4 regions of the Bacillus jepli genome follow, and region 4 is predicted to be linked to each of the others. Evidence: riboswitches for the same ligand, from Rfam matches in the RefSeq annotation. Region 4 holds a riboswitch; each other region holds the start of a gene.
What was found. Region 4 has a riboswitch for cyclic di-GMP ahead of ABC371_RS14225 (anti-repressor SinI family protein). Riboswitches for the same ligand answer to the same signal wherever they lie in the genome.
Positions count from the first base shown of each region.

Region 1: it holds a riboswitch for cyclic di-GMP, as region 4 does, so the genes downstream of both, ABC371_RS22345 (EAL domain-containing protein) here and ABC371_RS14225 (anti-repressor SinI family protein) in region 4, are expected to answer to the same signal.
Region 2: it holds a riboswitch for cyclic di-GMP, as region 4 does, so the genes downstream of both, ABC371_RS09975 (peptide chain release factor 3) here and ABC371_RS14225 (anti-repressor SinI family protein) in region 4, are expected to answer to the same signal.
Region 3: it holds a riboswitch for cyclic di-GMP, as region 4 does, so the genes downstream of both, ABC371_RS08340 (hypothetical protein) here and ABC371_RS14225 (anti-repressor SinI family protein) in region 4, are expected to answer to the same signal.

Region 1 is NZ_JBDFMO010000001.1:4,382,259-4,389,883, reverse strand. It holds gene ABC371_RS22360 (hypothetical protein) at 1-425, shown strand, start outside; gene ABC371_RS22355 (helix-turn-helix transcriptional regulator) at 864-1,064, opposite strand; gene ABC371_RS22350 (PilZ domain-containing protein) at 1,135-1,680, opposite strand; gene ABC371_RS22345 (EAL domain-containing protein) at 1,695-2,405, opposite strand; cyclic di-GMP riboswitch class I at 2,496-2,581, opposite strand; gene ABC371_RS22340 (HD domain-containing protein) at 3,697-4,926, opposite strand; gene ABC371_RS22335 (RNA polymerase sigma factor) at 5,355-5,864, shown strand; gene ABC371_RS22330 (zf-HC2 domain-containing protein) at 5,854-6,255, shown strand; gene ABC371_RS22325 (hypothetical protein) at 6,248-6,562, shown strand; gene ABC371_RS22320 (hypothetical protein) at 6,672-7,082, shown strand; gene ABC371_RS22315 (lysozyme inhibitor LprI family protein) at 7,365-7,625, shown strand, end outside.
Region 2 is NZ_JBDFMO010000001.1:1,974,040-1,981,664, forward strand. It holds gene ABC371_RS09945 (ATP-binding protein) at 1-1,080, shown strand, start outside; gene ABC371_RS09950 (S1C family serine protease) at 1,202-2,599, shown strand; gene ABC371_RS09955 (peptidylprolyl isomerase) at 2,626-3,498, shown strand; gene ABC371_RS09960 (hypothetical protein) at 3,725-4,009, shown strand; gene ABC371_RS09965 (NUDIX hydrolase) at 4,021-4,476, shown strand; gene ABC371_RS09970 (DNA-binding protein) at 4,610-5,179, shown strand; cyclic di-GMP riboswitch class I at 5,193-5,277, shown strand; gene ABC371_RS09975 (peptide chain release factor 3) at 5,677-7,260, shown strand.
Region 3 is NZ_JBDFMO010000001.1:1,681,983-1,689,607, forward strand. It holds gene flaG (flagellar protein FlaG) at 89-457, shown strand; gene fliD (flagellar filament capping protein FliD) at 473-2,578, shown strand; gene fliS (flagellar export chaperone FliS) at 2,598-2,999, shown strand; gene fliT (flagellar protein FliT) at 2,999-3,349, shown strand; gene ABC371_RS08335 (DUF8042 domain-containing protein) at 3,357-3,698, shown strand; gene ABC371_RS08340 (hypothetical protein) at 3,879-4,112, opposite strand; cyclic di-GMP riboswitch class I at 4,559-4,644, opposite strand; gene ABC371_RS08345 (hypothetical protein) at 5,318-5,653, shown strand; gene ABC371_RS08350 (hypothetical protein) at 5,927-6,079, shown strand; gene hpf (ribosome hibernation-promoting factor, HPF/YfiA family) at 6,550-7,104, shown strand; gene ABC371_RS08360 (GGDEF domain-containing protein) at 7,463-7,625, shown strand, end outside.
Region 4 is NZ_JBDFMO010000001.1:2,779,598-2,787,222, forward strand. It holds gene ABC371_RS14190 (HPr kinase/phosphorylase) at 1-207, shown strand, start outside; gene ABC371_RS14195 (ABC transporter ATP-binding protein) at 240-2,030, shown strand; gene ABC371_RS14200 (lasso peptide biosynthesis PqqD family chaperone) at 2,069-2,362, shown strand; gene ABC371_RS14205 (lasso peptide biosynthesis B2 protein) at 2,371-2,868, shown strand; gene ABC371_RS14210 (nucleotidyltransferase domain-containing protein) at 2,846-4,027, shown strand; gene ABC371_RS14215 (VanZ family protein) at 4,092-4,559, shown strand; gene ABC371_RS14220 (helix-turn-helix domain-containing protein) at 4,613-4,945, opposite strand; gene ABC371_RS14225 (anti-repressor SinI family protein) at 5,075-5,215, opposite strand; cyclic di-GMP riboswitch class I at 5,250-5,339, opposite strand; gene ABC371_RS14230 (YqhG family protein) at 5,718-6,512, opposite strand; gene ABC371_RS14235 (DEAD/DEAH box helicase) at 6,490-7,625, opposite strand, start outside.

The DNA.
Region 1 (7,625 bases), 1.6 Mb from region 4:
ATTCAATTGCAAAGTTAGGTAATGATCCCGAAAAACTCTTAAAAACATTAGAGCCGTATGAAAAAGAAATAAAATTACTACTAAAAAAAGAAAAGAAAAATGAGAAAAAGATAAAAGAATTAAACCAGAGATTAATTGAACAAAAGAAAAAAAATAATGAATTGATGGATTTAAATAAAGAAGCTCAATCTACTATTTATAAGCTTTTTTATTATAGTAAGGAAAGAAAAGAGAATAATCTAGTAAACCTACTAACTACAACAAAAAACTCAACAAAACCTGTAAAAAGAGCCTTGGAAAATTTATTTAATCATGATGCATTCGAATTTCTTGAAGTAGAGGAGGTAAAAAAGGATTCAAAGGTTATTCACATAAAGGAACATAAAAAAGAATCGGCAAGCTTGGATCTTTGGAATGATCTTTAATAAGTGAATACAGCAAATATGGTTTAGCCATCTCGAATATATTGTTTCTTGCTTAATTAAAATACTTTTGAAGGTAAATTTGAAAATGAACAATCGGAATATTTCTAATTGGATAATCTTACTAACTTATCTAATTATCGATGTAGTGTATTAAACTATTTAACCCTCTTTGTGCTGAGCTAACGGTGCAGTTTTAGTGAATAAGAGAATGAGAAAGAAAACGCAATATAAATTATGTTCAGTGCGAAAATTAGAAAGCTCCTCGATCAAGAATTTGATTATTTGAGATATTCTTAATTATGTAGGTTTCTAACTTATATAAACAAAAGAAAGACAATGTTCGACATTTATTAAGGATCTTATTTATATTGGATACGAACCAATAATTAAAGAAATATCAACAGCGTTAATCACGTGATCTAGTCACGGCAAGATATACTATACAACTCTTATCTTTGAAACAGGTACTTCATAAGATTCAGCAAACATATTGAGTAATTCTTCTTTTGGTGTTGTTTTGTCATTCTCGTATCTACTTATGGATTTTTCACTGATTCCAATACTTTGAGCAACTTGTAATTGTGTTAAGTTTTTTTTAAGTCTTAATATTCTGAGACTATGACCTATTGAATGCTTCAAATTTTATCCCCTTTTTTCTATACTGTAATTATAATGCCCTATCTCGAACGAAGATAGGGCTTTTTGTATGTTAGCTTATCTTATTCCGTTGTTTTACTTGGTAATTGTGTAGTGCTATGTTTAATCTTTTAATGTCATTTACAGATAAATCTACAAACTGTACGCCGTATGAAACCGTTTTTCCCTTAAAATGATCTTCTCTTCGGATAATTTTTCCTTTTAATTCGAATACTTCACCGTGGAAAATAAAGTTTATTTTCATTAATATATTGTGCTTAACGGGAAATTCATAAGAAGAATGAAATTTTAGCCCGCCAATACTGATATCATGAATCATTTCATTAAAAGACTTATTCTTTAAAACTCTTAAAGAATTGTTACCAAAATCTATTAGAGTAAAAGTGCCTTCTATTCCGGGTAGTTTAATTCTATAGGAATTTCTCTTTTCTAAAGGCTGGAATTTATTAAATTTTCTTAGTTGACTTTTTAATGAACTGTTATCCTTATGTAAAGTTTTAATCAACTGAATTTGCTTTACTAGTTTACGTTCATCTTTAATAAATAAAATTAACAAAAAAAACAATATTATAGTTTGTGCTAAAACTATGTAGCTCAAAAATTTCACCTCAATTAAACAACTTTAAAGGCTTTAGGTCTACCTAATATAAAGCCTTGACCATATTTAACACCAATTGCCTTTGCAACTGCTAAATCCATTTCGGTTTCAATTCCTTCTAGTACTAAATTAATATTATGATTATTAGTATAATAAAGAATTGTTTTGATTATTTCTTGTTTTTTAGGTTCTTTATACAAGTTGTTGGAAAAATATTTATCCAACTTAATAAAATTTGGGTCTAATTCTATTATTGATTTTAGATTAGAGTTTCCCTTTCCCACATCATCAATAGCAAATTTAATACCATCTGATTTAAGTCTGGCAATATTCTCTTTTAAACTTGAAAAATCAGTAATGGTTTCCATTTCACTAATTTCAAAGATGACTTGTTGACTAAAGTAGTTGTTATCGGTGATAATTCTCTTTATAAAGGGCAGAAAATTTGTGTTTGTAAGGGTAGATGGAAATACATTCAAAAACAAATGACCGTCCTTTTTTGAAAATCCTGCCGAATGGTAGGTAAATGCAGCTTTATGAATAGACCGCGAATCTAATTCATAGAGCTGTTTTTCTGTTTTTGCAAGGTTAAAAGTTTCTTCTGGATTTACATCATGAGAGGTTCTTAGGAGTCCTTCAAATCCAATCCTTGTCCATGTCTGAATATCAATAATGGGCTGGAAAAAGTGTGAAAATAATTCATTTTGAATCAAATTTCGAATCATATTAAGTAATCACCCCCTTCATTCTAATTTTCAGAATAAAAAAAAGACGACTACACCGAAAAAAACGGGAGCCATCTTTTCTCCGCTAATTTCGGTAACTCGACTACCATTGCAATGATTGCTTTAGGTTCGTAGCTTTGCGTCCTTATCTTTCGATAAGTTTGCCTTTATCGTATAGCTTATACATTTGTATTACCTTTTCCTTTAATATAATATGACAAAAGTCTTATAAATTCAACATAATTTGACAGTAATTACAAAATATCTATTTATGGTATAGCCAATCATATCTTTATAATGTCGAATTTTGATTTATTTCTGCTAACTTTTAATAGGAAAAGAAGTTTAATTAAATAATGGTTTGTTATCTCAGTAATGATTAAACTTTTTTATTTGAACCCCTTTTATTATGGTTGGGAAATTTAGGGAAAAGATTTGTCATTTGAATTTTGCTCTTTGTACTTTTCAAACAGAAATTGGAGTCCATAAAATAGAAATACCTTTGTAAAGAAATAAAAGAAGAACTGTAAATGATTTAGACGTACCAATGAGAAATACTTGATTTTTCTCGCGAATTTGGCAAATGGGTAGGCAAATAGAACATTTCCGATGGCATTAAGAAACACGAACTTTGTAAATTTTCCATATGACCACCTCATTAACCAAATTGAAAATACCGAGAAAAAACCAATATTAAAAGGGAATTCATTAAATAAATATGGATTTGGTTTATTATAAAAAACCCACCATCTACGTTTTTTTTCCTATTAGTGCCGTGGTCGCCTCTATACATCCGATAAGAATGGAAATAGGTAAGAATCTCTTTAAATTTTGCAACCCAATAAAAGGTACAGTTGAAAATGCAATTATAACCATAGAAAAATTTAATATCTTTTGGATTTTTATTGACATAACATTAAACATCCTTTTTTATAAGCTAACTTTTCCTATTATTATTTTATGGTATCCGAAAATTAAATTTATATGTAATAACTGATAGAGTTAAGAGTTGATGGAAAAAGGTGAATTAGAGTCCGCGTTTAATGTTAGTTTTTTTTCGATAACGTTATGTAAAAAGAGTGTAATTTATTAGAGAAACATAAAAACCCTAAGCTTGTAATAAGTAGTCTACATGCTTAGGGTATTTTGGGTAGTCATTTGACAAAAATGCAGAATGATTCATGCAATCTAAATTACCATCAATGTCATGATTTTGTGTCACTAAAGTTTAAATAGTGTACCAATGAAGACTAATTGCGATTTTCTACAATGCTTATCTTGGTCCTTTTACTTATTTCAATTCTTCAGTATTTTCATATCTACTATCCAAAAAGTCTACTATATGAATAATATATCCTTCAATAGTTTGTGGATTTCTAATACAGGAACCCCATTCAGGAAGACCATGATGACACAAAATACAATGTGATATCTGGTGAATATCCTCTAAAGAAACAATAATATTTTCACTTTCAATTATTTTGGACAGGATAAGTACTCCATAAGGAATGTGTCCGATCATTACACCTAACTCATCCATTGTAATTCCTGTCTGTTTACGGTTATCAAGGTTTGAGTGATCGGCTGATGGGAATAGAAACTTAAACTCTTCATATTTTTTTCCTGCATGATCATATTCAAGTAACTTACCGATATCGTGGAATAATATACTTGTCAAAACTACGTTATAATTTGGAATAGTATCTTTGTGTTCCATCATTCCGTAAAACATTGTATATAAATGATCAATAGTATCTTTCCATACCAATTGTTGAGGGTTCACGGATGATTGCATTTGCGCCCATATGTCACTTTTGTGTGCTTTCTCAACCCGATTAATAAGTTTTAGTGTTGCTTGGTAGTGATTTTTTTCATGTCTTAAAATATATCTTGCAAACCTCATTAAACCGACTGTATGTTTTAACAGCCCACCCAAATAGTTATGATGAAACCCCTTTGCAGCAGGCCTTATGCAAAACTGATCCCAGAAACGACGCATAGCTGCAAATGAAATTTCTTTATAAGGTGACTCAAGCTCATCAAGATAAGAAAATAGTTCAACCGCCAACTCTTCGATGTTTTGTTTAGTGTACGCCAGTAAACTGAAAGGATTAATATCTTCTTCACAAGGTTTAAGTTTGTTAATTGTTAATGATTTATGCCCACGGTAATCGTCAACTCTAGCCTCAACATCAAACACAGAATATGTTTCTAATAGTGATTTATTTATCTCTACAGAGCCTTCGTTATCCCACAATTTTGCATTTATTGTTCCAGCATTATTACTGAATCTGATTTTCATGTATTGTTTATTTGTTTTTGTTGTTTCAATGCTAAATTCGTTTAGGAGGAATCGGACACGAACAATATTCCCTTTTTCTTCATTCTGTATGTTAAAAGTTTCTTCCCCGGTTGGTAAGACTGGTAGTGGGAAATCTCTCAGTATTTCTTCTCGCTTTATATCAGAGGTCCCATAGATAACGGGGATAAAATCATAGAAATATGATTTCGGTTCATTCATTTTCATCACTCCCATTAAAGTGGTTAAGCCTATAAAAATAGCTTAGGAAATTTTAAGCATTCTCTTCTTTTCATTTTACAATATATATTAGTCTATGAATAAGAAAATTAACTTTTACCAAAAAGGTTGTATTGAATTTGTTAAATTTGTGTACTAATAGAAATGAACTAAGAGGGTTTTGTTCTATGAGGACGATAGAAAATTAATATTTAACTAGTGTAAGAACATAAGCAGCTCCTGATTTAACCATTGAGCAGATTATTTTTAAATAAACAAACTTCTTTGATTTGATTAATCAGACTTTAGTAGAATACTAATTGGAGGGAGATAGGGAATCCTATCTCTTATTTAAATTTTTTATAAAAACTTGAAACGTTTTATTTTATAAAGACTCTTATATATTGAACTCTTTGAATGGAGGTAAATAATTGGATGAGTTTAGACATTTGTATAATAAATATGAAAAACAAATTTATAAATATTTGATTTATTTATCAGAAGACAAATTCATTGCTGAGGAATTGACACAAGAAACATTTTTAAAAGCCTTTAAGTCCATTTATAGTTTTAAAGGACAAAGTAAAGTATCTACTTGGCTATTTCAAATTGCCAAATATACTTTTTATAGTTATTTGAGAAAAAATAAGAATGATGAACAGGTTGCTGATATCTCTACTTTTAAAAATGAAATTACAAATAAGGAAACACCTGAAGATATTTATTTAGAAAAAGAAGAATCGCTAGGTTTGTTAACAGCTATTAAAAATCTAAAGCAACCGCAGCAAGAGATTGTTATTCTGCGTATTTACAATGAATTGAGTTTTAAAGAAATTGGGGAAATATTTAATCAGTCTGATAGATGGGCAAGGGTAAACTTTTATAGAGCTAAAAGTAGACTTGTTTCAATTATTAACGGAGGTGAAGAAGATGAAAAATAATTGTGGCATCGTAAAAGATTTAATCCCTATGTATGTAGAAAAACTCACAAGTGAAGAAAGTAATCAATTTATTGAGGAACATCTTCACTCTTGTAAGGATTGCGCGAACTTTCTCGAAAGTGCTGTTAGTGATTTATCAAATGAAGATTTATTTTATGCTGATGTGGATATAGATGATGAAATGCTAATGAAAGGTATTAAACGCCGACTAAATAATTTGATGTTTATTACTATATTAATTGGTGTTCTTATTGGGCTTGGTATTTCCTTGCTGTTCTTTCCTCTAGCATTAGTAGGGTTCGTGACATTTCTTTTATTAATCGTTGCTCTGATATATCTATTGAACAATAATCAAGGAAGAAAAATTCAAAGGGGGAATAGGGATGATTAGTTTGCTTAATCTTGGAAGTTTAATTCTTGGGCTGATTGCTTGGATACTTCCTATTATAAGTCTTATTTTATATAAAAATCATGGGCATAGGAATTGGTTTACTTTTTCCGTTATAAGCCTTAGTGCTTGTGCTATTTCACTATGTTTTCAAATTTTTTATAATCATCATTTGGTGAAAATTGAGGATTGGTCTGCTCTTCTTGACACCACAGGTGCTGTAGCGTTCGTCTCTGCAGTTCTTCTCATTGTTACGGTTGTATTAAATGGAATAACACTTATCTTATATCGTGGCAGAACTGTAAAGTAAGGGTGCAACTTACTCCAAAAGTGATTGTAAAAAAGAAATAATTTAGTTGAAAGTAAGTCAAATTATTTGAAGTAATAGAACATTTGCAGAGGGGATAGTGGAAAGGTACATGAGAAAAATTATAGTTCCTATAATAGTCGTGATAATCGGAGCTTTAGGGTTTGCAACTTTTAAGCTTGCACAAGATGGATTTGATATTACTGTAGAAAATAACACCAAAAAGGAAGTATCAGGTTTATATTTAACCTACGACGATATAAAATCGGATATTAAAATACCATCCGTCCCGTCAGGTGAAAAATATACAATTAATGTTGATCCAAACGAGGATTCCAATAATAACTTTAGTGAAGCTGCGTTAAAATTAGAATATAAAGATAACAAAGGTAAATTACATACAGAATATGTTATTGGATATTTTGAAAAAGGTTATTCTGGGAAGGCTGACATAAATATAAAATCTATTGATGAAAATGGAAAACTTAAAGTAGAGATTATAGACAATATATCTTTGTATTAAAAAACTGTTGTTCCTTAATTCAAATACTATGAAAGAACGTAATTAACTTCATTCTTTGTGGTGAAGGTCCGCTTTATGAATGGCTACAGACTTCAGGTGCTTATCTTCAATAACAATTTACAGCATTGGGTAGGGGAGGAAAACAGATACAGAAACAATTCAAATAGTACATATTTGTAAAGAATTATAGTCCAATAGGAAATATATGTTAAAGTAGTAACGTGTACCTATTTTTATTATTGGTGTATTTGAAGAAAATTTTATTATAAAAAGGAGATAAGGATGGAAAATAATAAAAAATTTGTAATAACAATTATTACTATATTATTAGTTTTATTGGCTGCTTGTAGTAACTCAAAAGATGAGGTAAGTGAAAAACCAGACACCGAGTTAATCAAGACAGCTTCTACTCAGACCGCAAAGGATGATTCCTCAAATCCGGGTTCTGCAGATAATGCTGCAAATCCCGACAACACTGAGACAGACACCAACGATAAAGAAACTAATTCATACAAAAAAGTGGATACATCAAACAATGCATCT
Region 2 (7,625 bases), 810 kb from region 4:
GTCCGCAGTGGACATATCGTGTCAGTCAAACAGGATTATAAACGTTTTGAGCAGGAAGTAACGTTTATAGTCATGCCATATATGATTGGGCAATCCTTTGTTGGGGGGGTCCTTCTAGCGTCACCTATCAGTGGAACACAAGAAATGATCAGTGATATTAACCAATACTTGTTTTACACGATGTTTTTGGCATTAGCAGTTGCTCTTTTAATGAGCTGGCTTCTGTCGACAATTCATGTGAAGCGAATCAAACGCTTAAGGAAAGCAACCTCGATGATTTCAGCTGGCGATTATTCAGTGAAACTGCCTTCTTCTGATTTTGATGAAATAGGTGAGCTATCACAGGACTTTAACAAAATGGCGCAACGGTTGCAGAAATCAATGGAGGAAATTGAAAGCCTTGAGAGCAGGAGACGGAAATTCATGGCCGATGTCTCGCATGAAATGCGGACACCTCTTACAACAATTAGCGGTGTGATTGAAGGAATAAAAAACGATCTGATTCCTGAAGAAGAAAAGGAAAAGGGTGTTCAATTAGTAAGTCAGGAAACAAAACGCCTGATTCGTCTTGTGAATGAAAACTTGGACTATGAAAAAATTCGTTCAAATCAAGTAACTCTTCAAAAGGAAATGGTTGAATTAATCGAAGTACTAGAGGTTGTAAAAGATACTCTTGAGTCACAGGCGGATGAAAAAAATGATCAAATAATCGTTGAGGTTTCCGAAGGTTTGACGATTACAGCCGATTACGATCGCTTGATTCAGATCTTAATCAATATTATAAAAAATAGTATTCAGTTTACAGATAACGGCACTATTTGGATTCGTGGAAGCGCAGGAGAGCACGAAACGATTATCGAGATTGAAGATACGGGAGTAGGAATCGATCCAGCTGAAATCGAGAATATCTGGCATCGGTTTTACAAGGCAGATGTTTCAAGAACTGGTACGCCTTTCGGGCAATTCGGTCTAGGACTTTCGATTGTGAAACAGCTCATCCAACTCCACAATGGTAATATTGAAGTATCTAGTGAAAAAGGAAAAGGAACTAAATTCGTCATTCGAATTCCATCTGAGTAAATCCATCATTTTTTTGGTGGATTTTCTTCAATTTTTCCACTTCTTTTCAAGGTTTGTTAATATTTTGTTCATAATTTTTGTCTATGATAGATACATGGAGTTAGTTAAGGAGGAATTCATAATGGAAAACGATAAACGTTTTGATGAATTTAATCATACAGAAGATCAACCAAACAACTTAGATAATCATAATGACGAAAATCATTCTGAACAACAAGAGATGAAATTTGAACCTGAAGTAGAGCAAGTGAATCCCGTACCGGTTGAGGCAGAAACGAATCAGCAATTGGCGGTTACCGAAGAAACAACACTTCGCTCATCAAATCCAAAAGAGAAAAAATCAAATGGAAAGATGAAAAGCTTTCTTTCCATGGTATCTGCTGGGGTCCTTGGTTCGGCATTAACACTGGGAGTAGCGCCTCATATTGACGGCTTACAAGGATATTTTAATTCAGGTGAATCTGCGACCGAGCCTCAATCTGAAGTAATTGAAGCTTCTGGTCCTGTGAAAATCCAACAAACAGCAGTCAATGACTCAATGTCTTCTGTTGCGGATATGGTTGAAGATGCATCGAAAGGTATCGTTGGAATTACGAGTATGCAAGCACAACAAAATCCGTTTAGTAGAAATAACTCACAAAGTGTCCCTAGTGGAACAGGTTCCGGAGTTATTTTCCAAAAGGATGGAGACAAAGCTTATATTGTAACGAATAACCACGTAATCGAAAATGCAAACGAAGTGGAGATCTCACTTTATAATGGTGAAAAAACAATGGCGAAGTTGATCGGTACAGATCCATTAACTGATTTAGCTGTTTTAGAAATTGATGCTAAAAATGTAGAGGCGGTTCTACAATTTGGTGATTCTGAAACTCTACGCCCTGGTGACCAGGTATTTGCAATTGGGAACCCACTTGGACTTGATTTATCAAGAACCGTTACATCGGGGATTGTAAGTGCAAAGGACCGAAGCATTTCTGTTGATACCTCTGCAGGTAGCTGGGAATTAAACGTTATTCAGACTGATGCGGCCATTAACCCTGGTAACAGTGGTGGTGCTCTATTAAATACACAAGGGCAAGTCATTGGAATTAACAGTTTAAAGATTGCCAATAGTGGTGTTGAAGGATTAGGATTTGCCATCCCTAGTAATGATGTCGTACCGATTATTAACAGTTTAATTGAAAGTGGTAAAATTGAGCGTCCATTTATCGGTATCGGATTAGCGGATCTTGGGGAAATACCAAGAATGTATTATGCCGACCTTCCTGAAGATATAAAAGAAGGAGTTATTGTAACAAGTGTTGCACAGAACTCTGCTGCTGAAAAAGCTGGATTAAAAATGACCGACGTGATTGTGAAAATCAATGACACTGAAGTTAAGAGTTCAATGGATCTTCGAAAATATTTATATTCAAAAGTAAAAATTGGTGATGAAATTCAATTGAGCTTTTATCGCGGCGGTAAACTTGAAACAGCAAAACTAACCTTAACAAGCAATAATACAGGAATTGAATAACTTATAGTGGTGAAGGGAATTAAAGAATGGGGAAAACAAAACTAGCCTGGGCCGTTGGGTCAATCTTATGTATTGCACTCATCGCGATCATTGGATTCACATATGTAAAGAAGGATGTAGTTGCAAGTGTAAATGGCGTGGAAATTGAACGCGATGAGCTTCATACATCATTAGAGAAATTTTACGGATCACAGGTTTTAGAGACACTAATCACGAATAAAATCATTGCTCTAGAAGCAGAGAAGGAAAACATAGAAGTTTCTGACGAAGAGATAGATAAGGAGTTGCAGGCATTAATCGACTCCTATGGAGGAGAGGAAACTTTTACGAGTGCCATTGAAGCGAGTGGAGCAACCCGTAAAGATATCGAAAACGATATCAAGCAATTTATTCAAACGAAAAAACTATTGGAACCTAGAATAGTAATTACAGATGATGAGTTAAAAACGTATTTTGAAGAAAACAAGGATTCCTTTGCGCAGTCCGAGCAGGTTCAAGCTAGTCATATCTTAGTTGATGATGAATCAACTGCAAATGAAGTTACGACAAAGCTTAGTGATGGTGCGGATTTTGCAGAATTAGCGAAAGAGTATTCAAAGGATACTGCTAATGCAGAGGCTGGTGGAGAGCTTGGCTATTTCGGAAAAGGTGAAATGGTTGCTGAATTTGAAAATGCTGCATTCTCATTGGGGATTGATGAAATTAGTGACCCAGTAAAAACAGACTTCGGGTACCATATCATCAAAGTGACCGATAAAAAAGAAGCGAAAGAAGCAACCTATGAAGATAGCAAAGACTCCATTTACGCAGTCCTGTTTGATCAAAAAATCTCAGAGGAATACAGTGCGTGGTTAACTGAAAAAACAGAGGAATACAAGATTGAGCGAAATCTATCCTAACTTGATTTAAGGCCCAAACCGAAAATATGGTTTGGGCCATTTTCATTAGTTTTGCAGGAAATACTTCCGACAAATTTTTCTGTTGCCGACAACATTTCCCGGGAAACGACAGCAGGTATTTGATACTGACAGTATTCTATTAAAAGGCGAAATTTTCAAATTTTATTTAATGGATAAATGTGATATTATTTCCATAAATATCAAGTTTCGATAAAAGGAGTGAAATATGAAATTTACAGTTGTATGTCTTTTTATACTATTTATTGTGATTGGAATAGTGAAAAACAAAGATAAGAATTATGCCAAACAAGTGGGGGTGTCATTGATGCTTCTGGGGACTTTGAATGCAATAGCCTTATACAACGTCGACAGTTTTTCAATTGACGATCCTGTACAATACTTAGATATTTTTTTCATTAGTCCAGAACGAATTGACACTTATGGGAATCTATCAATTGGAGTCGCACTAATTGGGCTCATCATCTATCTGTTTTCAGAGATTAAAAGATAGGAGGACTTGCCATGGGCTATATAGAAGAGTTAAGAAAATTGGTTGGCAACCGACCGCTTAATTTGGTTGGTACGGCAGTAGGAGTAATTAATGAAAAAGGAGAAATCTTGCTTCAGCAACGAATAAACGGTGTTTGGGGTGTTCCTGGTGGATTTTTAGAATTGGGAGAATCCACCGAAGAAGCGGGTAGGAGAGAAGTACTAGAAGAAACAGGGCTGCAAATCGGGAAGTTGGATTTAGTAGGCGTGTTTTCTGGAAAAACCCACTTTGTCAAACTCCCAAATGGAGATGAATTTTACCCAATTACCATTGCTTATGTCACAAGAGAGATTGTTGCTGGAAAGCTTGACGTAAATCGTGAAGAAGGATTAGATGCTCAGTTCTTTAGTCTCAGTGCACTTCCCGAAAACATGAATCCACTTATTCCAAATTTACTACAAAAATATCTTCAAACTAGAAAAGTATAAAAAGCACTTGACAATCTATAAAAAAATAAAATTACCAATGTTTTTTTAGTCCGATAGTATGATATGATAGTGGTATGTCATCAAAAGGCCTTTCATTCTTAGTGCTATTAAGAATGAAAAGGGGAATTTTGATTTGAAGAAAAGAACATGGAAGTATGAGGAAATAGAGTTTTTGAAGGATAATGTAGGTCGAATGAAAATCTCTACGATTGCGACTCACCTAGATAGAACGGAAACAGCCGTTGAGTTAAAGATTAAGAGATTAGGGATTTCCAATACGAAGTCCTTCACCGGTCAATTAACGATGCATGAATTGGCAACTCTATTAAAAATTGATCCAAAGTCTGTAAAGCTATGGATTGACAACCATGGATTAAGGTACACAAAAAAGGCAACACGAAATACACGGAAATTTTACTTTATTAAACCTGAAGATTTTTGGGATTGGGCAAAGAACAATAAAGACCGAATTGACTTCTCCAAGATTGAAAAAAATGCGATTGTTCCTGAACCTAGCTGGGTTGAAGGGGAACGTTCCAAGCAAAAGAGGGTCAATTACAGGTCATGGACTACGGTTGAAATTCATTCCATGATCGAACTTGTCGCAATGGGGAAACCATTTTCAGACATCGGCAAAAGATTAAATCGTAGCCCAATTAGCATTCAACGTAAATATCAGCGTATGCGCAACGCCATTAGATAAGCAGAATACCAAACTATACAAAAGGCAAAATTGTTGAAAGACGATGACGCAAAGCCACGGGCCTAAGGAGAATTCTCTATGGCGGCTGGGTTGCTATAGAATGGAAGGGTACCTTTATTTGATGACGAAAAATGGGAGAGTCTAGTTGGAAAACTAGATTCTCCCGTTTTCTTTTTGCTAGATTATTGGTCTAGTAACTTTCTATCTAACTCTTTAACGCCATTCATTATTTGTACTGCAAAACCGACACAAGTAAGAATAATACTTAAAGTAAGAAAATATGCTACAAACATGTAACCTTCACCTCATTACAGTATTTTTTCTATTTCTACTTTTAGTATAGTGCGAACCTGTATAGTAGGCTGTGATGTGTATCACAGATTAGCCTCTTTTTTTGATATTCCTCGTCAAAATTGGAATCAATTCACGTTGTAGTTCTTTTTTTAATGTGATATATTTTTTTAGATAGAAATTGTGATAACGGAAGGAAAATTTACATGAGTTATATAGATGAAGTTCAAAAGCGAAGAACATTTGCCATCATCTCACACCCGGACGCCGGGAAAACGACGATGACTGAAAAATTGCTATTGTTTGGTAACGTGATTCGTGAAGCGGGAACTGTAAAAGGAAAAAAATCAGGGAAATTTGCTGCATCGGACTGGATGGAAATTGAAAAGCAACGTGGAATCTCAGTCACATCAAGTGTTATGAGTTTTCCATATGAAAATTTTTATGTCAATATTTTGGATACACCGGGACACGAGGATTTCAGTGAGGATACCTATCGTACATTAACTGCTGTTGACAGTGTTGTGATGATTATTGACTCCACAAAAGGTGTTGAACCACAAACGATTAAGCTTTTCAAAGTTTGTCGAATGAGAGGAATTCCGATTTTTACATTCATTAATAAGCTTGACCGTGAAGGAAAGGATCCACTTGATCTGTTAGCGGAAATTGAAGAGGTGCTAGGGATTGAATCCTATCCAATGAACTGGCCAGTTGGTATGGGAAAACGATTTTTAGGGATTGTCGACCGTTATAACAATCGGTTCGTTCATTTTACTGGGAATGAAGATGAAAAAATCATTCCATTACAGGAGCTAGAGGACGGCAAACATCCAGAGATTACTGAAAGCCCGATTTATGACAGTGCACAAGACGAATTACTCTTATTAGACGAAGCTGGAAACAATTTTGATGTAGAGCGTGTAGCTAAGGGTGAACTTACACCTGTATTCTTTGGTAGTGCGCTCGCAAACTTTGGTGTAGAAACATTTTTCAATACATTTTTACAATTTGCCTCAGCACCGAAGCCTCGTAAAACAAACCTTGGATTAGTTCCACCAGAGGACGAAATGTTCTCCGGGTATATTTTTAAAATCCAGGCAAATATGAATACGAAGCATCGTGACCGGATTGCGTTCCTACGTGTCTGCTCCGGAAAGTTTGAGCGTGGAATGAGCGTTAACATCACTCGTACCGGTAAATCAATCAAATTGAATCAAACCCAACAATTTATGGCGGCAAGCCGTGAAACAGTTGATGAGGCATATCCTGGCGATATTATCGGAATTTATGACCCGAACGTCTATCAAATCGGTGATACATTGACGGCAGGTAAAGAAGATATGCATTATCAGGAGCTACCTGTGTTTCCACCGGAAATGTATCGTAAGGTTCGCGTAAAGAACGTGATGAAGGCGAAGCAATTTAGAAAAGGAATTGAGCAACTCGTTCAAGAAGGTGCGATTCAATTATTCAGACAGGAATCAAATGATGAATTTATTCTTGGTGCGGTTGGTCAGCTCCAATATGATGTGTTTGAATATCGATTAGAGGCAGAATACAATGTCGCAGTTGAATTCACTACCCTTGGAAATCGGATTCCAAGATGGATTGCGAACAAGAATGTCGATACACGCCTGTTCGATTCAAGAAGTTTACTTGTTCGTGACCGAAATGAGCGCTATGTAGTTTTATTTGAAAATGACTTTACCTATCGTTATTTCCAAGATAAAAACAAGGACATCGAACTCATTGATTTATTTGAAAGTAACGACTATAAAGGTGTTTAAAATAAATCGCCCAGAAACTTTTCTGGGCGATTTATTTTATGAAAGGATGCAGAAATTTGTTTCGAAAAATCGATTAGGATCCAGTTGTTGTACTAGTTTATGATAGTAGTGGAAATGGCGTCTTCACAGCGGGCGGTGCAAATTTTGAAACATAAATGATTGAGCTTGCTGGTGGGAAAAACATTTTTGAAGAAATTACTGACAAGCATTGGGTCACTGTTAGCTACGAAGAGGTTCTTGCTAGAAAGCCTGATGTGATTTTGATACACGACTATGAAGCACCTTCAACCGAACGAAAAATAAAGGACACCAAAAACACCCTGCCCTTTCACAGTTAGAAAGTGTTAAAAACGAAAACTTTGTTG
Region 3 (7,625 bases), 1.1 Mb from region 4:
TAATTCAATTGATAAGAATGAAAGCTTAATATTTTTCCGTAACTTCCGATATAACTAATAAAGGTTCGTTCATTTAGGAGGAATTGATATGTCTATTGATAAAATCTCTTCTAGTACAACGATGAACTTCAACACAGATTTCCTTCAACACAAAAAATCATATGAAACTGAAAACAAAGGGGAAAGTGTTTCTATTCCTCTAGAAAATTTGAACCAAAGTGATAAAAAAGACTCAAAAGAAAACGTCAAACAGGTGATTGATAGCCTGAATAAATTTTTAGAACCAAATAATACATCATTAAAATTTGAACTCCACGAGGAGCTCAACGAATATTACGTAACAATCGTAAACAATGATACACATGAGGTTGTACGGGAAATTCCTTCTAAGAAAATATTAGATATCTATGCAGCTATGACGGAGTTTCTAGGTTTTGTCGTAGATAAAAAGATTTAAAGGCGGTGATCACCAATGAATATGCGAATTGGTGGATTGGCAAGTGGAATGGATATTGATCAGCTTGTGAAGGATTTAATGAAGGCTGAACGGATCCCACTTAATAAGATGAATCAACAAAAGCAGGTTCTTGAATGGCAACGTGATGATTATCGTAGCATGAATTCTCTCCTTCTTTCGTTACGTGACCTATCGTTTAATATGAAGCTTTCTTCTACTTTTCGTGCGAAGAATACAACTTCCTCAAATGAAAGTAAAGTTACGGCAACAGCTAGCGCAGCTGCGGGAAATGTGTCCTACACACTATCAAAGGTAGACAAGCTTGCGACGGCAGCAACAAAGGTCAATGCTGGGGATATTCGAAAAAATAAAGATTTTGATGCAAGTGCAAGCATTTGGAGCCAAGAGGCTAATTTCAATAATACTGGTTTTAAATGGGAAAAGGGCGGACTTGCTAAGGATACGATGACGATTACAGATCCTACTGAATCAGTAAAACTTAGTAAAAATAATTTTAAAACAGATTCTGAATCGATTGAAAATATGCAAGTAAAGGTAAACGGAACATCATATACAGTGTTTACGGATGATGTACCAATTAGTGATCCGTCTGTAAAAAACAGGGTTCATTTAGCCTCGGATGGTACTCTGACTTTTTCAGCACCGTTAGAAAAAGGCAGTAAAGTGGCAGTTGACTATTTTATCGAAAACTATTCACAAGAAATAACAGTACCAAAATCACCTGAAAAGAATGCAAAACCGGATACAAATGTTACTTTTCAGCTTTCAAAGAGTTCCCTTTCAACAGAGGGAATGTCGATTAAGGTTGCGGCTAAAGCTGGTGGAGAAACAGTGTATACTCCTGTTTATTTCATTAGTGATTGGGATGCTCTAAGTGAAGCTGACAGAGCAAGTAGTGTACTTGTGGATCTTGAAACAGGGAAGTTGACCTTTTCTAAGAAATTAGAAGAAGGCGATGTAATCAAAGCAGATTATAAACAAAACTATTTTTCCTTTGGGCTTGAAACCTTCAATGAAAAAGGAGAATCGGTTAAAGAAAAATTTTCAGTGGAGGGCTCAAGCTCTTTTTCAAGTATTATCAACCGAATTAGCAGTTCCGCTGCTGGTGTATATGCTTTTTATGATGATTTTACTGGACAAGTTACGTTAACACGCTCACAAACCGGTGATTTTAATAAAAATGGCGAGGAAATCAAATTCACAGGAGATTTTCTGAATAATGTTCTGCAGTTTAGTACTTCTACCGAAACGGGTGGAAACAATGCGGTGTTTACCATTAATGGATTAGAAACTCAACGATATTCTAACAATTTTACGATAAATGGGGTTAACTTTACATTAAAGGATACCTTTGATTCAATTGATCCGGCTAATGATTCTCCAGTCACGATTGGGGTCACAACTAATTCAGAGACCGTTTTGGACAATATTGTTAATTTTGTCGAAAAATATAATGAAACCATTCAAAAAATTAATGAAAAGTTGAATGAGGAGCGGTACCGTAGCTATCAACCTCTTTCAAGTGAAGAACGTGAAGCTTTATCAGATAAAGAAGCTGAGCTTTGGGAGGAAAAGGCTAAAAGTGGGTTGATTCGACGTGATTCAATTTTATCTAGTGGATTAAATCAATTTCGAATGGATTTGTATACGCCAGTTACGAATCTGTCAATGGATACTGCTTTCAATCAATTAGCTAGTATTGGGATAAAAACCACTGCAAATTATTTAGATCGTGGAAAGCTGGAGATTGATAAAGCGAAGCTAAAAGAAGCGATTGAAAAAGATCCAGAAGCAGTAGAAAAGCTGTTCACAGCAGATGGGAGTACTTATGCTGAAAAAGGTCTCATTAATCGCTTATATGATAGTTTAACTGCAACGATGGACAAGGTGAGTGAACGTGCAGGTAAATCCACTTGGACCACACAGAAGTACACGATTGGTAAAAACCTTGATAGTTTGAAAGACAGTATCGACCGTTTCGAAGACCGACTGGTTCAAATCGAAGATCGCTACTGGCGCCAATTCACAGCAATGGAAAAAGCAATCCAACGTGCGAATCAACAATCTGCATACCTCATGCAGAATTTCTTTAGTGGTTAATAAAAGGAGTGTAACGTAAATGGCAATCGGAAATCCATATCAAGCATATCAATCAAATTCAGTTACGACTGCAACACCAGGTGAGCTTACGTTAATGCTCTACAATGGTTGCTTGAAATTTATAAAGCTTAGTCGTAAAGCAATTGAGGAAAACAATATACAAGAAAAAAATACAAATCTTCAAAAGGCGCAAAACATTATCCGTGAGTTCATGGTTACGTTAAACATGGATGTGGAAGTGTCTAAAAACATGTTGGCGATGTATGATTACATGAACCGTCGTTTGATGGAAGCCAATCTTAATAATGACCTTGACATTATAGCAGAGGTTGAAGGACTTGTGACTGAATTCCGAGACACTTGGAAAGAAGTTATTCAGGTGAACCGTCAGCGCCAGCATGCACAAGGTGGACAGATTTAGTGAATCCGGTAGTAGAGCTCTATCGCATCACGAAGGAACTACACAGTTTGTTGACTCAGCCTGTCGAGCAGGAAAAACGTGATGAACTCATTGAATCTATTACGAAGTTTCTTGACGAGCGGGAGCAACTTATGTCGGACGTCAAACCTCCTTATACAGAGGAACAGCGTAAACTCGGTGCTGAAATTGTCCAAATGAATGTCTTCATTGATGGCAAGTTAGATACACTAAAAAAAGAAATCCAACAGGACATCGCGAATCAAAAAACACGGAAGACATCCACCACTAAATACATCAATCCCTATCAATCAGCTCCAGCTGACGGGATGTTTTTTGATAAAAGAAAATAGGTGAAATATGTTACAACTTAGTTTAGAACAATACGATGTCCTTCAAAGATATTATGAGTTGCTTGGTACGGTAGAAGAGGGATTTGAATATGTAGTAAGTAGTTTTGAAGATATATCTCGTAGTAATGCGGACCAGGTATTAGTTGATATTTTTGCAGCTTTATCTAGTATTTATCAAACAAGTGACCAGTTACTTTCTTTGTTTAAAGATCAAAAAGAGGTTGTTACTTCTATCCTTTCCTTTAATGGCGTTATTACGGAAATATCAAAACTAGAAGACTTATATGAAAATGAACCCCAAAAACAACAGTTAATCAAATCCAATATTTATCCCGCTTTCCTAGCGTGAAAGAAAGCATTCAAGATCAATTATCAATATATGTCATACAATAAGGGAAACACCCGGGCTAAGCTCAGGTGTTTCTATTTGAGAAGAGGAATAGTAATATTTACGGGTAGGGGTAATTTTTTCACCTGGAGACATATCATAAGAACGTTTAATTCCGCTTCAACAGAATATATTTAATCTTTAATCAACACCCACCATAGATCCACTTACCATTTCTAATGCTTTTTCAAGATTCACCAATAAATCCTTCCGTAATTTATCACTACATATAAAAACATCCGTAATTTCACTTTTTACCGATGAATAGGCAAATTCTAAACTTTTACTAGTAGTCAAATTTTGCAATTGTCCATTAGACATTTGAATCTCTATTTCTTTTTCAAAATATTCAACAGTTCCAAATAATACGGTCAAGATAAACATCCCCTTTTTTATAGAAGTTATGGCTAGAATAGCCTACATCTAAGCTAACTATCTTACTAGTTTATATTTACAGACGTTGCATATGATTTTTAGATGACTCTTAAACATATTGTCTTGTTTGCTTCTGTTTATTTAATAAAAATTCAATTGATTTTTTTCTATTGTATCTAGCCTTACGACATTCTGAACAATTCATAAAGCGATTTCCTTTTTCATAAAAGTCATTAACGGATTTTACTTCTTTACACTTAAAACAAACTTGTTCTTTACTAATGGTCTTCACCTTATTTCAACCTTCTTTCGGATTAATCAAAATTGATGTAATAACCATTTATAAAAGTCTCTTTGAATTAAATATAAAAAAAATCCACCAAAAAAATGGTGGATAAATTAAACAATTGGTTATTTCTATAACCGATATATTTATTCACGACTTTTTTGGCAACTCGGCTATCTTAGTTCATAGAACCTTAGACCCGAAGCTTTGCGTCCTTACCTTTCAATAAGTTTGCCTTTTTCAATTTTGTCAATAGTTTAAATTCACTACTTTAATGATAAAACGAAAGTAGTACTTTTTCAACAAAAGTTGACAAAATATTGTATAATCAGACTAAAATAGGTAATTATACCTATACGAAAAATTGGGGTCTTTAGTGACCCTGCCTGAGTCGGCTAAAAGATTTTCACCACAGCAAATAAAAAATCGTAATAAATTCCTTTTTATATCATGTTCCAAAATCTATTATGATACAAATCTTTCTGTAACATCCACCACTAAATACATCACTCCCTGCTGCCGGGATGTTTTTTTGATAAGAAAAAGTAGAAAATGCCATCTGAAAATGGTGGCATTCTTTCTAAATAAAATTAATCCATCTTCTACTGCAAACCTATCAAAAACTTTAAAAGATAAGATTTTTTGTAGAACATACGTTTCGTTTGTGTTAAAATAAAAGTATAAAGATCTTTTAGCTTCCTAAGAATAATCTCCCAATTTCACCTAAAGATAAGCGCACTTTTTTATGTCATCAATATTCCCACAAGATGAATAACACCAATGGAAGTTTGCTCTCATTTAAAAAGAGATGGAGTCACTCTCATCAGTAAGAAATTGTTTGAATTTGCACCAAATTATGATCCTATCGAATCTATTAAGGGTAAAAATTCATGCTATACTGAAAGTAGGAGGAATTGTTATGAATGAGATGGAAGAACTATTACGCACAGTCTTAAAAGAAGAATTAAAGCCGATTCATACTCGTTTAGAAGGAATGGACAAGCGATTTGATGGCATAGACAAACGGTTAGATGGTATAGACGTGCGTTTAAACGGTATAGATCATCGTTTGGATCGACTAGAGACAAACCAAAATGAGCTTAAAGTGGGTCAAGAAAAACTACAAAAAAATAGTATTGAAAGTCTCGGCAATTTCACTGAGAAAATTGCAGAATATGTTGATAACCAGACCTCGGCTTTAAATAAACGAATCTTCAAAGTTGAGACTGAAATTGAGCGGTTAACGAGACAATAATCGTATATTATTTGCTTTTAGTTAACTAGTAAGAATCTTTTTTCGACAATTCACCCCTTACTTTAATTAAATTCATAAAAATAAAGAAAAGTCCCTCAAAATTTGCTACTATCACTTTGAGGGATTTACGTTTGTTTGCCCATATAAGCGCAGCCGGCCTCAGGTTATCCTTTTTGATTCACCTTGATTCAGAAGGGGAAATTCCATTTATCCCAACCTTAGAGGAAATGGTCCAAGCTGGAAAAGACCTGTCTCCATTTGGACTGAGAAGACATGGACTTTGACGTTTTATCTGGTGATTTTTCATCGTTTTATTCAGTTGCCGAGTTTTATTTAGGTAAACGAAAGGAAGAAATCCCAAAATGGAAACAAGCAGAAAAGCAGCCGGTGAAACAGGTTAAAAAGAAAAAGAGGAAAAGAATATGAACTGTAAGGTAGGCAGTTCCATTTTCTTTATAAACCCCCGATATTCCTCCCACATTTTGGGTATACTACTACTGAAGAATTCTTCAAGCAATTTTCACCCTAGAATCCACACAGTTACCATTCATAATTCACCATAGACATGCATATATTTTTACACCTACACATATTGTTTACAAATTTACATTCACAACATAATAAGTAAAGTGGGGCGAGGGACCTGTCCCCATGTCCCGTGGAACAACGTGCCCATTTCCACATTCGATCAAGTTAATATTTTCACAATTTCTTCATATTTCCTTTACAAAAAAGCAGGAATTGGGGAGGTGTGTGTTGAATTAGTTATTATAACCTTAAATCAACTAGGGTTATATTGTTACACAGGTTGGATACCCTAAAAAGGGTCTTGGCTGTGTCCAATGCATTATAAGGACTAGCGTAAGTTAGCCCGAGTTAAAAGGAGGAGTTCTTGTATGAATTACAACGTTCGTGGTGAAAACATTGAGGTAACTCCAGCATTGCGAGAGTATGTTGAGAAGAAACTTGGAAAGCTTGAACGGTATTTTGAAAACACTCCGGATGCCAATGTACATGTTAACTTAAAAGTGAATAATGCAAAGGATCATAGAATAGAGGTAACGGTTCCGATGCCGCAGCTTGTGCTTCGCGGAGAGGAATCTCATGAGGATATGTACGCAGCGATTGACCTTGTGACTGACAAGCTTGAGCGTCAAATTCGCAAGTATAAAACAAAAGTCAACCGCAAGCTTCGTGAAAAAGGTTCTACCAAGACCATGTTTAATGGTGGGGCTGGAACTGCGACAGCCGTTCAAGAAACTGAGGATGAGGATTACGAATTAGTTCGTACGAAGCGTTTTAATTTGAAACCGATGGATAGTGAGGAAGCGATTCTGCAAATGAATATGCTAGGTCACAACTTCTTCGTCTTTACAAACGCTGAGACGAATACAACCAATGTCGTGTATCGCCGTAAGGATGGCAAATACGGCATCATTGAACCTAACTAAATAACGAATGTCCAAGAGTGCAGTCTGAATCCAGGCTGCCTCTTTTTTGAGAATATACACACCGGCCATTCACTCCTTGGACAAGCCGATTTCTGCTCGTCCTATGCTTGTCGCCGGTAGACGGGCATCTTGTTTTTTCTTGAAAAATAGGGGGAATCCCCCATAGCCAAAATGATTCACATCGTAGATAATACAAATGCACAGGTAACTCGTAAGCCTCCCGATTTCCTAGGCGGCAGGAACTGAAACGTCAGTTGGCGTTGTTGTCCCACATAAAGGGGATGGGCGATGTTACTATTTCCTGTGCTCAAAAACCCATAAATTGAAGTAACACTTTATAAATAAAGCAGGGATATCTATGATCACTATTTTACAACCAACCCTTTCCAATATTGCAGTCATTTTGTTCATGTATTTATGCATCAGCATCCTGGTGACGAATCGGAAATCGATAAACAAGTATTTGTTTTCTGCGGGCGTTCTGATTCTTATCTCAGCATGCGTGATTTCTCTTTTTTATT
Region 4 (7,625 bases):
TTGAACCTTAAAAGGTTACAGACACTATATATGCATACATATCGAAATTTTCTTATTGAACCTCTTGGTATGCTTGAATGGCATTTTAATCTCTTAGCGAAAATTTCTCCAAAAATTACTATACTTCGTTTGGAGAGATCAGATAGTTTCTTTTCGGTTAATGAACTAACTTCACATATTCTCTCAACTTTAAAAAATAAGGAGTAATCTATGAGGAACTTAGTAATGGAGGCTGAAAATTGAATCACATCCTATATTTTTATAAAAAATTAAGATTGTATGCAGGTAAAAAACTCTATTATAACCTCCTTGCAATGGTTCTTATTAGCTTTCTTGATGGAATTGGAATAATAATGTTAATTCCAATAATTAGTATGAGTGGCATTTTAAACATCGATTCGGATGAGATGCCTGTTTCCTTTGTGTTTGAATATTTAAATAATATTGAAGGTGGCTTTAGCTTTACTATAATTCTAATGGTTTTTGTCATCATAGGATTATTTCAAAACCTTATACAAAGATTTTTAACCATTCAAAACGCAAAAATTCAAGATGGTTATTTTAGAAAGCTCCGCATCGAAACGTATAGTGCTTTAATGTATTCAAATTGGGCATTTTTTTTAAAAAGAAGAAAATCAGACATTATTAATTCTTTAACTGCTGAGATTGCTCAAGCAAGTGCAGGAACTAATGCGTTTTTACAATTTATAACAGCAATTATTTTTACTATTATTCAAGTTATTATTGCTTTTATTTTGTCTCCAAAAATTACTGTTTTTGTTTTGCTTAGTGGTTTTATCTTAACCATTTTTTCATATAGATTTATTAGAAAATCCAGAGCGTTAGGCCAGCTAAATTGGGAATTTGGTCAAAATTATTTAGCTGGAATTACAGACAGTTTTAATGGTATAAAGGAAATTAAAAGTAATAATCTTGAGGAATCCCGTATTAATTGGTATAGCTCAATAACGAAACAATTACACGATGAGCGAATTAAATATACAAAGCTTAAATCCTTATCTCAATTTTATTATAAAACCGCCTCGACAATACTGATTGCTATTTTTATTTTTTTATCTGTTACATTCTTTCACGCTGAGGTTGCTCACTTAATGCTTATCATAGTTATTTTCTCGAGGCTTTGGCCAAGAATCACATCAATACAGGCTGGATTAGAACAAATGGCAACCATCGTCCCAGCTCTAAAAGCCGTTATTAGGTTACAACAGGAATGTATGCAATCCAAAGAAGTAGCAGCTAATATTGAACAAAGTGCTCTCGATATTACAAGTGGAATAGAATGTAAAGAAGTATACTTTCGTTACAGTAAAATCGATGAAGACCATGCTCTAAAAAATATAAATATTTTTATTCCAGCTAACAAAATGACTGCCATTGTCGGTAAATCGGGTGCAGGAAAGAGTACACTGATTGATTTATTAATGGGATTAAATCAACATGAGAAAGGTCAAGTGCTTATTGATGGGGAACTTTTGTCCAGTTCTAATATTTTGTCATTAAGACGATCAATCAGTTATGTACCACAAGAGCCATTCTTATTTAATGGTAGTATTAGGGACAATTTATTAATTGTAAACCAAAATGCAAGTGAAGAAGATATTTGGAAGGCTTTAGAATTTTCCTCAGCTGCTGAATTTGTGCAAAAATTACCTCAAGGGATCGATACATTAATCGGTGATCGGGGAATTAGGTTATCCGGTGGAGAGCGTCAAAGAATAGTACTTACAAGAGCTATTTTACGTAAACCATCAATTCTTGTCCTAGATGAGGCAACAAGTGCATTAGATTCCGAGAATGAAACAAAAATTCAAGAAGCGATTGAAAGATTAAAAGGAAAAATGACAGTAATTGTTATTGCACATCGATTATCAACAATAAGGAATGCAGATCAAGTAATCGTGTTGGATGAAGGAAGAGTAATACAAAAAGGGGAATTTAAGCAACTTGCAAGGGATAAACAAGGGATGTTTAGTAATTTACTAAATAAGCAGATGAAGGCAAGTTTATAAATGTTTTGTTCTTTATTAAGAAAAAAACGAGGAGGTACATTATGATTAAGAATCAAACAATTTCATTAAATAACACCGTTTCACAATCCGAAGGCAACATTGTAAGTAACATGGGCGAAGAAAAGGTAATGTTGAGTGTTCAAAATGGTAAGTATTATAACTTAGGAGAAATTGGAGGAGAAATCTGGGATCTAATTGAGAGCCCTAAATCTGTAAATGAAGTGATTTCTTCTTTAGTCAATGATTACGATGTGACCCAAACTGAATGTGAAGAGCAAGTACAATCTTTTCTTGAACACTTATATAATGAAAAACTAATTGAATTGAAATAAGAGGTGACATGAAAATTAATAAAAAAATTAAGAAGTTTTTTACTCTTGATTTTGCTACGAAAGTGATTTTAATAGAAGCTTATTTTTATTTAGCCTTGGGTCGTATGTTAAAAGCATTACCTTTTGCAAAAGTTGCACCTACTTTAGGGGTGGCTTTGAAGGAAACATCTTATAAGAAAAATGTTTCTAATATGAAGGAATTGAAAAATGTGGCAAATGCGATTCAAATCATGAGTAGGTACACATTTTGGGAGAGCCAATGTCTAGTTAAAGCGTTTGCTGGGATGAAGATGCTTGAAAGACGACAAATAGAGAGTACCCTTTATCTTGGTACTGCAAGGGATGAGAAGGGGAGTATGATTGCTCACGCTTGGTTAAGAAGTGGAAGCTTTTATGTGTCGGGTTCAGAAGGAATGGAAAAATTTGCGGTTGTTGGCATGTTTGCAAAAAGAGTTCGTAATAATGGGGTCAAGGGAGATCGAAATGAACAACATTTATCAACTTGATGTTACAAAGGTTCCTAAAGAACTTACCTTTCTATTAGATATTATTAAAATGGAAACCGTAACTGATATTACGGAAAAATATAAGAAATCCCTTGATCAAATGGACTGGGAACACTTTCTTAAATTGATTCTTCACCACCGTCTATATCCACTTTTATATTCAAAGATTAAAGTATTAGAAGAGAGTAAGGTCCCAACGAAAGTCGTAAATTCGATTTCGCATTATTATCAAAAAAATACGTTTCAGATGCTGCATCTTTGTGGACAAATGGAGTATGTGAGTAGATTGTTTATATCAAATGGAATCTCTCCTTTGTTTTTAAAAGGTCCCGTACTTGCTACAGACCTTTATGGTGATATTTCTCTACGTACTTCTGGAGATATAGATGTTCTTATTCCGATCGAAGACTTAGAAAGAGCTGAAGAGCTTCTTAGTGAAGAAGGGTACATAAAGGATGAATATATTCAATCCGTTCTGAATGATTGGAAGTGGCGACATCATCATTTTACTCATTTTCATCCGAAAAAGAGGATAAAGCTTGAAATCCATTGGAGGCTAAACCCAGCTCCAACAAAAGAGCCTAGTTTTCAAGAATTATGGAACAGAAAAAGAGTAAGCACGATTACGAAGTATCCAGTTTATATTTTAGGTAGTGAGGACTTGTTTTTCTTTTTAATAACGCATGGAGCTAGGCATGGTTGGTCAAGGTTACGCTGGTTATTCGATATCCATATGCTTGTTCAAAAAGATCTTCATTGGTCAACACTTCGAAATTTAGTACAAAAATATAAAACTACACATCTAGCAGGGCAAACCTTGATTCTTTCGGCTAATTTATTGAAAACAAAAATAACGAAAGAGATGAAGCCGTTCATCAAAAGTACCCGAAGTCAATTGTTGGCCCAGCAAGCAATCTTTTATATTGAGAGAATGATAAATTTACATACAGAACCAGTCCCCCAGGATATTTCAAAATATCATTCACGCCATTTATTTTCACTTATGTCAATCCAACAAAAGTTTATGTTTATTTTAAGTACATTGCATCCTTATTATATGGACAAGGAAACATTGCCATTACCTAAGAAACTGCATTTCTTGTACTTTCCATTACGGCCGTTTCTATTATTATGGAGAAGAGGGAGTAGGCAAGTTTAAATGAATAGGAATCAGGACATGATTATAACGAAGTATATTGTTTGAGGGTAAAGGTAGGTTTTTTATGCACTTATATATCATTCGCTTTATTTTACGAATATTACCAGTTGTATATATGCTTTGGATATGGTTACAATCAAGTCATTTTAATCCTAGCAAATTAGAGGGTATTCATGTTCAGATTGGCTTACCAATCTATTTAATGCTAGGTGCAGCACTAGAAATTGGTCACTTATTTCAGTTTGCTATTTTGTATGCCTTATTAGTGATGGCTTTCCTGACCTTTAGAAAGCTTTCACTCAAGATAGAAATTCTTCTTTTTGTAATCGCTGTTTTATATGGTGCGTTAGATGAAATCCATCAATATTATGTTCCGTTCAGATCCTTTTCGGTTACCGATTTAATAAAAGATACGATAGGCGTCGTTGTTGTTTCATATATCATCCACAAAAAGTATTTTAATCACAAACAATCAAGGATAGGGAAATTTTTAAGAGGAATTACCGAACTTAAAAAGAATTTCTCCATATAAAATAAAAAAGCCCTTCAAGAGATGAATTTTTTTCACCTTCCTGAATTGCTTTTTTATTTGTTATTGGTATTTTTCCATTTGTTAAATTCTAAGAATGCCTTAAATTCATCCTTTGATACTCCAGATTTCATTGCTTCCTGTACAAGTTGTGCCCAATCAGAATCAAGATCTTCTATTTGAACTTCGTGATCCTCATTATGGAGTAGAGTATTCACTGATACCCCAAGGACCGCAGAGATTTTCTCTAAAAATTGAATAGAAGGATTTGATTGAAGGTTGCGTTCGATTGAACTTAAATAAGATTTTGCAACCCCTGCTCTTTCAGCCAATTCGGATAAGGATAATTTTCTTTGCAAACGGTATTCTTTGATACGTTGACCAATCATAAAATCCACCTTCCTCCATTTATGATTATAACATAAAATGAAGAAAATTGTTTTGTATGACGAACGATTTAATCAAAAATATTGCAAAAAAATGTGTTTTCTTGAAGTAGGAGTGGGTTTCTCTGTTCTTTATCCAATCATAGTGTTAAGTCCGTCAGCTTTTTCTGCAAAGAACGCTTTGATTTCATTCACACTAATGCCCATATCTAGTGCTTCTAAAATTAGGTCTACCCATTCCTGATCAAGTGTTTCGTTTTCTACTTTTACCATACTTTTTAATACCCTCCCAAAATACATTAGTATTCCAGGCAGTCCAGCCATCATAATTGAAATCTCCAACCTTAGACCTGTGACTTTGCGTCCCAATTTTTCAAAAGGTTTGCCTTTGTCTGTTCGAAGCTAAGCTGACTGACCTAAAACGATAGTCCATATATGTATAGAACCTTAGTATTACATTTAGAAGTATAAAACATGGGAATTGATGTTTCTGTAAAAAACTGTCGATGTCAAAATATTTACAAAATACAAATAACTAAACGGGTGAGCTATCGAAATATGGTTATTTTTTCCTGTATTTGTAGAATTAACTCGAAAGATAGGGAGAAAGGCCTATGATTTGTTAACTAGTTAGAAGGTGTGGTTAATGTATAACGAAATTCTAACACGATTTTTTGTAATTTTTTCAATGAAATGCAAGGTATTTGTCGAACGATTTTTTAGAAGAAAGCCTAAAAAAATGTAACCTACCCCCAAAAATGAGGATAGGCCTATTTCAGATCGCGTTTTGACAAAGATAAAACAATCCTCCATTGATTATTTCGACAAGAACTCTCGGTTCGTATTGATCCTTAAGGGCTTCTTTTTCAATTTCATAGCTTTCAGGTTTTTCGTCGATTCCCTCATAAAAGGCATCTAACAAAGCTAAATCCTCATCCCAACGTTGTCTCGCTTCATCTGCCCATGCATGATCCTGTGATTCAACGAAGCCTCTCACATATTGTTGAAGACGATTGACACCACTTTGCGGCTTCACAAGTGGTGACATCGTGTACGTTAAATCAGGAATTTTTGGTGTGAGTGGTAGTTCCTCTAGTTTTTCCTGAAAGTCCTCAACAATGATTCCGTTGATTAGCTGTAAGCCCAGTGACATTAACACATCACGCTTACGGTCACTTTTATAGGAAACCTTCACATTTAACCCAAGCCATGGGAAAAGGGGTGTATTTCCTTGAGCACCCGGGGGCTTTTGCTGATACAATCGAATATAGCTTGCTAGCTTTTTTGTTGATTCAAAAATTTGATGTAAGCGGGGAGCCCCGAAATGGATAAAGTCACCCTTTACATTGTCAGGCGTTTGGTCCCGGTCCGTAATTAACGTTAGCTTCATTGGATTCGGTTCTCCGCCTGTTTTTTCAACATATGTCCAATAAAAGGGGCGGTTCATGAGTTGCTTATCCAAATCAATTGTCAATTGCACGGACATATATCCTGGATGTCGTACAAGAATTTCACAATGATTTGATACAAAATATTTCTCTAGAAAATTAACGATTTCCTGTTGCTGCACGCTGCTCACCACCGTTTTGTTCTTCAAAGCTAATAATCGACGTTAAATTTTCCATTTTAATTCTCATTTCACCCTCACTCCGAGACCGAAGCATGATGTCTTGAATGTGATCTTCAATATTACCAAGATCGAGCCTTGTTAAAATATCGTCTAATTGACCGATGACACGTTCAAACAGATTAATTTTTTCATATAATAGCTTTAAAATATGCTCTTCAACCGTGTTCTTTGTTGCGAAATTATAGATATGAACATCTTTTTCCTGACCAAGACGATGAATACGCCCAATGCGCTGTTCAAGTCTCATTGGATTCCAAGGAAGGTCATAATTGATTATATGGTTACAGAATTGCAGGTTAATCCCTTCGCCACCAGCCTCAGTTGCAATCAAAACCTGGAACTTACCTTTAAATAATTCTCGCATCCAATCCTTTTTCCCACGCTTGAATCCACCTCTAAATGGAACAGATGATATTCCATTTTGCTGCAGGAACCATTGCAAGTACAATTGCGTCGCACGATATTCGGTAAAAATGATGACTTTATCATCAATTTGTTTGATTAATTCCACTGCTTTCTCAGCCTTTGAATTTTGCGTGACCTGTTCGACCTTTTTCATGAGTCCCATCACTATATCCTCAGGTGCCGCGGCACTGCCATCCTCATTCTTCTTCTCAAGCATCTTTTTCAATGTAAAATAGACGGCCTCCCGACTACTGCAAGCCTCTCTTTGCAAAGTTAGAATGGAGAACATACTGGACGCAAAGCCTGACAAACTAGACCTATAGGCAGAAATCGCATCATATAGCTCCTGTTCAGTCTCTGAGAACTCAATCGGAACAGTTTCAACCTTCCGCTTTGTCCACTCAATTCCTGTGTCATCACGGCGATTACGTATCATCACCTTATTGACCAGTTCTTTTAAATGCTCATGATCATCCATCGAGCGGCTCTTTTTCCCGAATGATTCCTCAAAATTTTCCTGATTACCTAAATGACCTGGTTTAAGTAACGACACAAGGTTAAAGATTTCATCAATTCTGTTTTGAATAGGGGTAGCTGTTAATAGTAAACAAAACTTCTTTTTTAGATTTTGAACAAATTCATAGTTTT